DNA from 4 places in the Sporosarcina sp. Y1009 genome. Region 3 is predicted to be linked to each of the others. Evidence: riboswitches for the same ligand, from Rfam matches in the RefSeq annotation. Region 3 holds a riboswitch; each other region holds the start of a gene.
What was found. Region 3 has a riboswitch for S-adenosylmethionine ahead of AC25Y1_RS09110 (O-acetylhomoserine aminocarboxypropyltransferase/cysteine synthase family protein). Riboswitches for the same ligand answer to the same signal wherever they lie in the genome.

Region 1 (3,122 bases), on a different contig from region 3:
TGGTAAAGCGGCGTCATAAAAGTGTTGTCAAGGAACGTCAAGCAATCATTCGCTTTCGCAATTTGAACAATCCGCCCAATATCGGTAATGCCTAAACGCGGATTGGAAGGTGTTTCGATATATAGCACCTTCGTATTCGGTTGAATGGATTTAGCCACTACCTCCGCATCAGTGAAGTCGACAAATGTATGCGTAATGCCAAATTTCGTTAACACTTCCGTGACGAATCGGTATGTCCCACCATAAACATCTTCTGTAATGACAATATGGTCGCCGGAAGAAAGTAACATGAATGCAGAAGAGATGGCAGCGATGCCTGAAGCGAATGCTAATCCTCTTGCACCACCTTCCAAGTCGGCGATTGATTTTTCTAATGCATCTCGCGTCGGGTTGCCTGAACGACTATAGTCATAAGGTCCAAAAGAGTCAAAGTTTTTCTGATGGAACGTCGATGATAAGTAAATTGGGACGTTCACAGCACCGGTCTTTTGTTCGAATTCTCCACGCGTGGAGGCATGAATCAGTGTTGTCTCCAATCGTTCTTCGCGAAAGCTCATAGTTGAGGCACCTCAATTTTTAAGGATGAAAATACTTGTTTCAAATCGACGATTAAATCTTCCGCTTCCTCCACACCTACGGAAAACCGCAATAGACTGTCGTCAACCCCGCGTTTGATGCGTTCTTCACGGGGAATCTCTGCATGGGTTTGCGTAGCTGGGTAGGTGATGAAACTCTCGACACCACCAAGACTTTCGGCAAAAGTAATCAGCTTCAGATTTTGTAGGAATGGACCCACCCATTCGCTTTCTTGCAATCGGAATGATAACATGCCGCCTTTTCCAGGATAGAGGACATCTTTTACAAGTGGTTCGTTTTTTAAATAATCCACGATGATTTTGGCGTTTGCATCATGCTGTTTCATGCGCAAATGTAAGGTTTTCAATCCGCGGATAATGAGCCAAGAATCGAAAGGCGAAAGCACCGCCCCGATTGTATTATGGTTGATTGCCAACTGCTCACAAAGTTTTTCTCCTTTAGCAACAACAAGCCCAGCCAAAACATCATTATGTCCGCCAATATATTTCGTAGCACTATGTAGCACGATGTCAGCACCTAGCTCAATTGGACGTTGGAAGTAAGGTGTTAAAAATGTATTGTCGACGATTAGCAGTAAATCGTGTTTGCGTGCAAGTTCGGCATATTGCTTGATATCGAATTCCTGCATTAGCGGATTGGTTGGCGTTTCGATGAAAAGGGCCTTTGTCTTTTTTGTAATCAGCTTCTCCGTTTCATGCACATTCGTATAGTCGGAGTATGTCGTCGTGATGGAATAGAGATCCGCATACTTGTCAAATAAGCGATATGTACCGCCGTAAATATCTTCTGGTCCAATGATTTCATCACCTGATTGAAACAAGGTTAAGACTAACTGCACCGCAGCCATGCCGGAAGCACAAGCGAAGCCTTGGTCCCCACTTTCCAAGTCGGCAATCCCTTCTTCCAAAATAGATCTCGTCGGATTTTTTGTTCGTGTATAATCGTAGCCCGTAGACTGACCTAATCCATCATGTTTATAAGCAGTTGATAAATAAATCGGTGGATTCACTGCACCCGTTTTTACATCACTTTTATTTCCCAATTGTACTAAACGTGTATCAAAACTATTAAATGGCATTGTTATCATCCTTTACTATTGAAATAAAAAAAGAAGACCCTTTATTAAAGAAGAGGGCCTTCATAGATTCTTGAAGTCAATCTTCTCATCTTCTAGACAATAAGTTTCGTCTATTGGAATTAGCACCATACCCCGATAAGGCTGGTTGCTGAGACATCGTCGGGCCACTCCCTCCGTCTCTCTCGATAAGAATTCAAATATGTAGTTGTTTGAAAAGATTAATTTATCTAACCCTATCATGGTCTGAAAAATAAAACAAGTGCTAAAGTTTGCTTACTGTTTTTCTAGGAGGAATGGTAGGCTTCAAAGTCAAGATTCAACGAAGCTGACACTTGCTGCTTCTCGTGCATTGGTGATCGGTACCTGAAATTTTATATTGATTATAATCATACTGGAATCGAATAGGGAATAGTATTGATAAAGTATGATGTGTTGAAGTAGATTGGGGACAAAATAGGAATGTTGAGTATCGAATGTTGTTTCCCGAAAAATTATTCAAGCGAATTCACTATCTATATAAGAAAGGACAAGCCAAAAGGGGTTTACTAGATGGCATGATTTTCTACAAATATCACACAGGAAGGGGAATCGAATGACAGAATATCATCAACGATCATCTATTGAAATCATGGATATGTTAGACGTGACAACTCAAGGATTGAGTGATTACGACGTCCAAAAAAGACAAGAAGTATATGGTATTAATGAATTGACGGAAGGAAAAAGGACAAGTACATTCGCCGTTTTCTTTGGGCAGTTTAAAGATTTATTAGTCATTATTTTATTGGTTGCGGCCTTCATTTCATTCCTATTGGGCGAAGTGGGAAGCACGGTTGTAATATTAATTGTTGTGGCTTTAAACGCAATCCTAGGCACTGTACAGCATGTGAAGGCAGAACAGTCTCTGGATAATCTGAAAGCATTGTCCTCTCCAGTTGCAAAAGTTAAACGGAACAATCAGATCGTAGAGATTTCTTCTGAAGATATAGTGGTTGGGGACCTTCTCTATTTGGAGGCTGGCGATTATATAAGTGCTGATGGAAGATTAATAGAAAGCCATAATCTACAAATAAATGAAAGTTCTCTGACAGGTGAATCACTAGCTGTAACGAAAAGTACAGCGCCCATCATAGAGGATCAAGTAATCCTAGCTGAAAAGAATAATATGGTTTTTACCGGGAGTTTTGTTGCTAGTGGTCGTGGTACTGTAATCGTAACAGCTATTGGTATGAAAACGGAAATCGGTAAAATCGCAAATTTACTGGATACTGCGAAAGAGAAAAAAACACCTCTACAAGTAAGTTTAGATCAGTTTGGAGAAAAGTTAGCTTTAGGGATTACGATGATTTGTGTAGTCATTTTTACGATTGACCTTTTTAGAGGACGCGAGTTAGTCGATTCGTTTATGTTTGCCGTTTCGCTTGCAGTTGCAGCGATTCCGGAAGCA
Region 2 (3,122 bases), on a different contig from region 3:
AAGAAGCAACAGGCTATGGAACGATTTACTTTGCTGAAGAGATGTTAAAAGTGAATGATATGAGTTTCAACGGAAGCCGAGTGATCGTATCTGGCTCTGGGAACGTTTCTATTTATGCAATGGAAAAAGCCATTGAACTCGGTGCGAAGGTAGTGGCATGTAGTGATTCTAGCGGCTATATCTACGACGAAAATGGAATCAATGTCGAAACAGTTAAAGTGCTGAAAGAAGAAGGAAATAAACGAATTAAAGAATATAAAAAGTTCCACTCGAGTGCTAAATATTTTGATGATTGTACAGGGATTTGGTCCATTAATTGTGACATCGCACTTCCTTGTGCAACACAAAATGAAATCGATGAAGTGGCCGCATATAAGCTCGTCAATAATAATGTAAAAGCTATCGCTGAAGGTGCGAATATGCCTTGTACAAAAGAGGCGGTTGACTTATTCATCGAAAATAATGTCTTATTTGCACCAGCAAAAGCGGCCAATGCTGGCGGCGTAGCTGTATCAGCAATGGAGATGTCCCAAAATAGCATGCGTCTTAACTGGACATTTGAAGAAGTTGACGAAAAACTTAAAGAAGTAATGAACAACATATTCCAAAGTTGTTTGAAGGCGTCTGAAGAATATGGTCAACCTGGTAATTTAATTGTCGGTGCCAACATTGCTGGTTTTCTTAAAGTAGCAGATGCAATGATTGCCCATGGCATTAGATAAGAAAATAATGTATTTAAAAAACACTAGACCTCACACTGAAAAATCGTGAGGTGATCTAGTGTTTTTTTATGTGAGTTCTGTTTTGCAGATGGGTCGAAAAGAGTGGGGAAAGAGGACACCCTCTTTCGGTTTTTTATATGGCTGGATTAAATATTAAAACATTTAATCCCGACAAGTTTAATAGGTATGAGCCCTTGACGGGACATTCCTATTGTATTATGATTGTTCTTACAACTTAATATCTTATCAAGAGAAGCTAAGGGACTGGCCCGTTGAAGCTTCAGCAACCTCTGCCTCGCAGAAAGGTGCTAATTCCAGCAAGAGTAACTTCTTGGCAGATAAGAGTAAAAGAATATTTATTATTCAACCCTCTTTTCTATCGAGAAGGGGGTTTTTTATATCCAATTTATTAAATATCCCAAAAAATAAGAGAAAGAAGGTTAAATGATGAGTAGAATTGTTATTATTTCAGGAAGTCCATTGACACCGTCACGTACAGATCTCGTTCTTCGTTATGTAGAATCCATATTACAAAAGAAAGGTTTTACGGTAGATTATATTGCTATTCCTGATCTACCACCGGAAGATTTGGTTTATGTACGCTTCAATAGCCCATCTATCCGAAGTGTGATTGAACAAGTTGAAAATGCGGACGGAATCATTATCGGTTCCCCAGTATATAAGGCTTCTTATACGGGCGTACTTAAAGCGTTACTTGATTTGTTACCAGAGAATGCATTTAGGGGAAAAACAGTATTGCCTTTCATGGTTGGCGGTAGCATCGCACATTTGCTGGCAATTGAGTTTTCATTGAAGCCTATTATACATAATTTAAAAGGCGTTTCTACACAAGGCGTTTATTTCGAAGATTCCTTGATTGATAAAGAAAATAGTGTCAATCCAATTAAAGAAACTGATAGCGAATTCCGATTACAGACACAGTTGCAAGAGTTACTTGATACGATTGTAGAGGCACAGCGCACAACCGAATTAGTCGGAAATCTAAGGTGATAAAAAATATGGAGTAAAATCGACGAGTACTTGAATGATTCATTTTTCAAGTGCTTGTTTTATTTTCTTATTTATAAGCATTTAACCAAAAGATAGGATAGCCCCTAGTCTCCAAATATGTTAGCATTAATAATAATGTTATAATTCAATCTATTTAAGACGTTATTATGTGATTAATTAGTCTAGGCAATATGACTCTGCTAAGATTTAGAATCATATTGTTAAATGAGGCGATCCTATAAATTAAATGGGTCAATTTGTTGAAAAGGTGGAGTTACATGGGAAGAATTGTAATTGCAGTTATTTTAACGATTTTTGGTGGTATTCTTGGAAGTTTTTTGGAGCCAGCAGTGTTTGCAAACAGTATTCCGGTTGCAATCATGGGAGGATTTATTTTAGCGGAGATCCAACGTAAAGATGATAAGTAATGAGTATCTCATATGATTCTCATATAAGTATTTACGGAAATGTACGGGCAAGATGGAGGTGTTTTTTTGAAAAGAGTTTTTCATTTATTAATTGCTTTGTTTTTAATTATTTCATTATTGGGGTGCAGTTCCAGTGTTCAAGGAAGTATAAAAGATTTTCATGACGATGATATTGCGGCAATTGTGAAAGACAAAGAGATTACAATTGGTGACTTGCGGTTTTTGTATGCAGATGATCAGGTGTTGGAAAACATTGAAGGAACTGCAAAGCTCGAATTAATGATACAAGAAGCTAAGGCGTTGAATGTAGATATTTCTGATGAAATTAGTTTGCAAGCGGAAACAATGTTAGCGCTCCCTCTTAAAGATATAAAAGATCCGTACGGAAAATCAATGCATGCGTTTATCGAATCACAAGCTCAAAAGTTGGGGATAGATCCTGAAAAATATTATATGAAGTATGTAGAAATCAAGAGTGAACAAAATGCGTATTTAAATGCATACACGCACGAAATATTTGGTGAACCCGACGATTATAACGAAGAGGAATTAGAGACATACAATGAAAATACTAATGACTTTTTGAATGAATTAGTTAAAGAATATAAAGAGGAGATTGAAATACTAATCAAGAAGTAAGGAACAGTTAAATGATTGAAAAACTCAATTAGAATAGAGGGATATTGTGAAAAAGAATATTGCAAAAGTAATGAGTTTCATAGTAATCTTTACTTTACTATTTGGATTATTACGGTTATTGATCAATGTAGGGGTAATTCCCTGGAATCTATTGACAGATATTCTAACTCTTTTTATAATTATTCCCATTTTAATTATAATATCCACTCTTTTGTCAGGAAAATTTATAAATTTATTAATGGTGGAGGATTAAGTAGAATTATCAAATCCATGCCCGGGATCGCAGAGGAGAAAATCTTAGCATCGATACAAGGGAGTGACA
Region 3 (3,122 bases):
TATCTACTCATCTTATCAGATTCTTTCGGTTTACGGAATATTTGACTAGACGACTCCCAATGCTAGCGGCAATGAGGAGCTGTGCAGCGTAATAGGTGACCATAACAAATGCGTCTCGATATGGAATATCGTAAACGAATCGATCGATTGCAAGAACTGAATCTGAAAAGATAAAGAGAAGCGCACCAATTATGGCTAAAGACAGCTGAGTGCGAATGGCCATCCAGCCCATCAGTAGAATGATAGAAATATAAGCAATAATCGCAGTTCCAAGAAAATATTCTCCAATTTGAAATTGTGAACCTGAGATCCAAAAAGCCATCACAATGCCATATGATAGTAGAAGGATGGCTGCCCACTTAGGCATAGCACCACGGACGATATGACGGAAAGCAAAGATATAAAAAATATGACCAATAAAAAAAGTAACAAGCCCAGCTAGAAACCAGTAAATCACACCGTCTGCCACCATACAGACGAATAGACCAACAATGATAACTCGTTTATATGTAGAGGGGAGGGAGGTCCTTGTTCTAATCGCAAATAAAATGATTAGTGCCATTGGAATTAATTTCATAAATATTTTAAAACCAATAGGATCTGAAGGAATGAAGAAAACATAAATTGTCGACATTAAAACAATCCCAGCAACAAGTAGTGTACGAAACATATGAGTAGTCTCCTTTCTTATTTACTTAAATTCAATAACCAGCGTCAAGAATCCTGCTGAAAATTAAAAACAGTAAAGTTAGGGGCTTTAAGAAAGGCTAGGTGCAAATTAAAATGCTGTAAAACAAAAAAACACCGCTAAATAGCGATGTCTTCTTATATAAATCAATCAACAGAATAGTTTTTGTGTGAAACAACAGTAAGATTTGAGGCCGCACCAATTAAGTCTGCATCTTCACTAGAGATTTGTACGATAACAGAGTTCTCAAGGATCTTATAAATAGTCCCGTAAACCTTATAGTCGTTCCGAACAAATGAAATTTCTTCATCGACTTTGCGAGCTGCTACAAAGTCCGATACTGGTCTTTCCTTACGTGGAAAAGCCATGTGAATCCCTCCTATTGATACGATTTTCTTCGACACTATTAAAAAAAGCTTAGGCAATGCCCTAAGCATCGAAAATTGTAAGCTGAAACGGTAAACGATTAGACAGAGATTGTCTACTCTAAGTATACCACATTTGGACAAGTTTTGCAGGATAGTATTTTTAATCATTAGGAGATAGTTTCAAAGTTTCAATAGGGAGAAATAAAAAAACTTTTATAAATCCCTTGACTTTTCTGCATAATCAGTTCTATACTGTGTAACAAGATGGAAAACAGAATCAATCATACTCTTATCTAGAGCGGCGGAGGGATTAGGCCCTACGATGCCCGGCAACCAGCAAGCGACCGACTTGCAAAGGTGCTACTTCCTACAGATTCGTGCAAACGATCTGAAAGATGAGAGGAGGAATTAGCGAAAGCATAACCCTCTTCTTATACGAAGGGGGTTTTTTTATATTTAAATTTCCCCAATCGTCACTGCACTTCCATCAAACAAAAAAACTTGGAGGTAATACAAATGACAAACTTAAAACCAGAAACACAACTATTGCACGGTGGCCAAGAGCCAGATCCGGTGACTGGATCACGAGCATTGCCAATTCACAGAACGACTTCATTTGTTTTCCGCGACACGGAGCACGCACAAAACTTGTTCGGTTTAACAGAGGCAGGAAATATTTATACGCGGATAACCAATCCAACGGTTGGTGCTTTTGAAGAGCGTATTGCGTTACTCGAAGGTGGAACTGCGGCAGTTGGACTTTCATCTGGAATGGCAGCCATTGCGTTTTCCATATTAAATATTGCTGAGGCTGGAGACGAGATTGTTGCCGCTGAAAACTTATACGGCGGTACGTATAACTTATTTGCAGTGACACTTCCACGTTACGGCATTAATGTGAAATTTGTTGATGCAACAAATCCAGAAAACTTTCGTGCAGCAATCACAGACAAAACAAAAGGACTTTTTGCCGAATCAATTGCAAACCCAAGTCTACATGTTCTAGATATCGAAGCTGTTGCAAAGGTTGCGCATGAAAATGACATTCCGCTTCTTATTGATAGTACGTTTTCAACACCGTATGGCAGTAATCCAATTGAGTTCGGCGCAGACGTTGTCATCCATTCCGCGACGAAATGGATTGGTGGGCACGGGACTTCTATCGGAGGTGTCGTAGTTGATGCCGGTAAATTCGATTGGACAAAAGGTAAATTCCCAGGATTCACAGAACCGGATGTGACATATAACGGTCTTCGCTACGGAATTGATGCAGCAGCTGCGGCGTTCGCAACGAAACTACGTGTTCAGCTACTCCGTGATTTCGGACCGTGCCTAAGCCCGGATAATGCATTCAATTTCTTGCAAGGACTAGAAACACTTCACTTACGCGTCCCAAAACATAATGAAAATGCACTCGAAATTGCAAATTACTTGAAGAAGCATCCTTCTGTTGAATGGGTTACGTACAATGGCCTTGAAGAGCATCCATCATACGAATTAGGCAAGAAATACTTGAAAAATGGTTTTGGTTCAATCGTAAACTTCGGCATTAAAGGCGGACGTGATGCAGGTAGAAAAGTGATTGATAACGTGAAGCTGTGGTCTCATGTAGCAAACGTTGGAGACGCAAAATCATTAATTATTCACCCGGCTTCCACGACACATCAACAGCTTAGCGCTGAGGATTTGAAAAAATCAGGTGTATCAGAAGAACTAATTCGTCTATCAGTAGGTCTTGAAGCGACAGAAGACATTATTGCGGATCTTGCGCAAGCAATTGAAAAAGCTGTTCCAGTTGCTGCACAATAAAATGAAGATAGTAAACGAGGTGAGACCATGGTAGAGAGCGGGATTGTAGAGATTGGAAATTTACTGTTAGAGTCTGGTGTTGTACTCAACCAAGTCCATCTCGCTTACGAATGGGCAAAAAACGAAGATGCACCAACCGTCCTTGTCTGTCACGCATTGACAGGTAACCAAAAAGTTATCGGTACAGATAGGAAGCCTGGGTGGTGGGATGGTTTAATAGGAGACGGAAAAGATATCGATACGAAAAAATTTTCCGT
Region 4 (3,122 bases), on a different contig from region 3:
AGTACCTTTCACTAACAGAAGCATGCTGAAAGTGCCAGTTACCTGTTTAATTGACTGGCACTTTTAATGAGAGGAGTGTCTAAGATACAATTTCAGGGGAAAATTATTTTTATAGTAAAAGATCAATTTGGTTGCATCCACTTTTATAAAAAGAAATCACAAGCGCCAGCAAGTCTAGAACAATTCCAAGCCTATATCGAGTCTCTTCAAAAGGAGTTAGGTGAAAAGTTAATAAAATCGTATATTGTTGATACTGAAAATGGCAAGGGAAAGTACATTTGGGGATCCAATGTTTGGAGAACGGATTTAAATGAAAAAGTTTCTCCTCATCATCAAAAATACATAACATATTTAGAAGAGCATCGAAAAGAGATTACATTTATTGGGCCATATAAAGCGATGCGAACAAAGGGTTTGCATTTATGTTGTTATGGTCATGAATGGCGTACTCAGCCTATTAAGGTGAAAAGAGGCGAAACATGCCCTAAGTGTGAACATAAAATTAAAGAATCTAACGGAGTAAAATTCATCACAAAGCTACTAGTGAAAAATAAAATTGAATTCATTAAAGAAGTACATTTAACAACTTTCGGTCATGAGCAAGACCTGCGTTTAGATTTTTTGGTTTGTCAAAATAACCAACCATTATTTGCAATAGAATATAATGGTATCCAACATTACAAGCCAATAAGGAATGCTTATTTTGGAGGCTATAAGGGATATCGAAAGCGTAAACAACGTGATAGAATTAAACGTAATTATTGTTGGAAAATAGGTTTACCTATTATAGACATACCTTACACTGAAACAGAAGAGCAAATTGAAGAAACGGTTTTCCGTTTTTTGAATTTGTTTGAACTGGCCCAACCTTCGAATTCAAGTAAGTAAAGGAAGGTATCTGTTACACCTAACATAAATGATGACCGTTGCTGAACAATCGTCCGAAATTCAAAGTGACTGATAACTCAAGTTATGGTATACTATCACTAACTAAATAATAAACTCTTAACTTATTGAGAGAGATGGAGGGAATTGGCCCGACGAAGTCTCAGCAACCTGCCCGCTGGTAAGGTGCTACATCCAACAGGGAAACCTGAATGATGAGGAGAAATTTTTGTATGTAAACTCTTCTCTCGTCTGGGAAGAATTTTTTGTTTAGAAAAAATTTCAGGAGGGATTACGATGACAAATTTACAACAGCTATATGCGGAACGCGAACGATTGAAAAGACAAAAAGCAACTGGTGTTGCGAGTGCCATGAAAAGACATCAAGAAATCTCAAAACTTCAGCAGGAAATCGAATACTACGAACTTGGTGAAACAATCTCGAGAGCAGAAATTCAAGAAGAGTTGGCGGAAATTGAATTGCTGCAGGTGGAGATTGACCGTTTGACTGGCGTGGTTGCTGAGAGAAAGCGTGTTTTATCGGCTCATGTATTTGGAAGTCGTGAAAGTATAAGTAATTACGATTGCATATAAGTATAGGCTCATCTTTTTTGTTTGCTACAGGATTTACCAAATATGAAATTTTTAAAAAGCCTACTTCTTGCCTATTTTCGGCGAGGAATTAGGCTTTTGATATTCTGTAATAGGAAAGACATCACTTATAATGCTTTTATTTTTTCTTTTCTACTTGAAAGTCGAATACCCAACAAAACCCCGAGCAACATTCCAATTGTAGCACCGATTATAGCCCCTAAGTATCCGACAGCTTCATAACCACGCCCACCCATAAATTCAAAATCTGCAAAATGGTTACCACCTATATTCATACCAACGAATAATCCAATAACTAGCCCGATGACGGAGAGGATGACGCCCATGCCTAATCCATACAGCGTTTTACGTTTCATTTTAATCACCTCCTTAAATCTGCAGTCGCAACATATATGCTATAGAGTGATTGACAAAACTATATATTCCAAACAGTCAATCTAGTGTAGTAATTATAACATTTATAGTTACTATATGTTAGTCTTCTAAATTATTCTGTAGGTAAAGAGAGAGATTATTGATTTACTTAGTCGCGTAAGATTATATAAACGGTTTTCCGATTTTATTTAGTTCGCTTTCAACATTAATCGATAATTAAAGTATAAAGCCATACGTATATTTTATCGTAAGTGTTATACTAGTTGTAATAGTTTGAATGGTCTTTAAAGAGAACTGTATTCAACAAATGGCCCAATCAATTACTAAAATATTGTTCAACCTCGCTATGCGCAATGCTGGTGAAAAGAATTGTACCTTTAACTGAGAAGGGAGATAATTTAAATCAAAAAGTTTACCTGGATAGTGTTGATTTTATTTTTGTCTGCCATATTTTCAGGGTGTTCAGCATCTGAAGTGATTCGGGTGGGCACTCCTTATAATGAGAATGGAACTGAAGGAATAAAATTTGATAAGGAGATTAAGGACTCGAAATCAATTGAAGCTTTGAGAGAAATCATTAGGAATGTTAGGGAGATTGAAGAACCAAAAGACATAGATAGTGAACCAGAGACCTTTTTTTTGCTTGATCGTCAAAAGGAAGGCGTTGCTGAAATGTGGTTTTATGTTTTTTATCAGGGCGACGGCAGTTTAATTTTATATAATGACAATTCAAATAGTTACTTTGCTCTTTCTAAAGAGCAAACTAGTGAACTGAGAAGCATAATAGAACAATAGTAAATCGTTAATCAGCGATTGTGTGATTGTTACCAAGATGATGGTTGAGTAATGATGTAATAGGAGGAGGAGAAATATGACTAAATCTCAAAAGACTTCTGTTTTAATTGCAATTGTAGTACTTGTTTTCTTCTTTGTATTATCTTTAATTACGCGTCAGTGGGGATTCTTTTTATGGAGTTTATTGCCTGTTTTCATTGTTGCGATGACTACATTTACGGCTAAGACTGGCAAGAAAGATACCGGGAGATGAAAAAAGTATATTGAACTTGAATTGATAGAAAGGAGTCTGCAACACAGTGAGACATCACAATCAAAAGCTTTTTAAGACGTTCATTTGTTTTCTACTCATTTGGATCTTAATTGGCTATAATCCAGCGTTAACTACTGCTACTGAACAGGCAGTTTTAGAAGGAAAGTTAGAAGATTACTTGGTAGAACATGAGGAAGATGTT

Region 1: linked by a shared signal. The riboswitch ahead of AC25Y1_RS14385 (methionine biosynthesis PLP-dependent protein) and the one ahead of AC25Y1_RS09110 (O-acetylhomoserine aminocarboxypropyltransferase/cysteine synthase family protein) in region 3 are both predicted to bind S-adenosylmethionine.
Region 2: linked by a shared signal. The riboswitch ahead of ssuE (NADPH-dependent FMN reductase) and the one ahead of AC25Y1_RS09110 (O-acetylhomoserine aminocarboxypropyltransferase/cysteine synthase family protein) in region 3 are both predicted to bind S-adenosylmethionine.
Region 4: linked by a shared signal. The riboswitch ahead of AC25Y1_RS01655 (hypothetical protein) and the one ahead of AC25Y1_RS09110 (O-acetylhomoserine aminocarboxypropyltransferase/cysteine synthase family protein) in region 3 are both predicted to bind S-adenosylmethionine.

The regions. Positions count from the first base shown of each region.
Region 1 is NZ_JBYHFO010000012.1:86,346-89,467, forward strand. It holds gene metC (cystathionine beta-lyase) at 1-557, opposite strand, end outside; gene AC25Y1_RS14385 (methionine biosynthesis PLP-dependent protein) at 554-1,675, opposite strand; SAM riboswitch class I at 1,758-1,867, opposite strand; gene AC25Y1_RS14390 (cation-translocating P-type ATPase) at 2,268-3,122, shown strand, end outside.
Region 2 is NZ_JBYHFO010000001.1:204,550-207,671, reverse strand. It holds gene gdhA (NADP-specific glutamate dehydrogenase) at 1-722, shown strand, start outside; SAM riboswitch class I at 963-1,067, shown strand; gene ssuE (NADPH-dependent FMN reductase) at 1,170-1,733, shown strand; gene AC25Y1_RS01045 (hypothetical protein) at 2,012-2,161, shown strand; gene AC25Y1_RS01040 (hypothetical protein) at 2,228-2,800, shown strand; gene AC25Y1_RS01035 (hypothetical protein) at 3,071-3,122, shown strand, end outside.
Region 3 is NZ_JBYHFO010000006.1:24,092-27,213, reverse strand. It holds gene AC25Y1_RS09120 (lysoplasmalogenase) at 8-670, opposite strand; gene AC25Y1_RS09115 (DUF2187 family protein) at 835-1,056, opposite strand; SAM riboswitch class I at 1,343-1,458, shown strand; gene AC25Y1_RS09110 (O-acetylhomoserine aminocarboxypropyltransferase/cysteine synthase family protein) at 1,573-2,865, shown strand; gene metX (homoserine O-acetyltransferase MetX) at 2,893-3,122, shown strand, end outside.
Region 4 is NZ_JBYHFO010000001.1:316,877-319,998, reverse strand. It holds gene AC25Y1_RS01660 (DUF2726 domain-containing protein) at 67-888, shown strand; SAM riboswitch class I at 1,008-1,107, shown strand; gene AC25Y1_RS01655 (hypothetical protein) at 1,183-1,479, shown strand; gene AC25Y1_RS01650 (hypothetical protein) at 1,605-1,853, opposite strand; gene AC25Y1_RS01645 (hypothetical protein) at 2,296-2,667, shown strand; gene AC25Y1_RS01640 (hypothetical protein) at 2,744-2,920, shown strand; gene AC25Y1_RS01635 (serine hydrolase domain-containing protein) at 2,967-3,122, shown strand, end outside.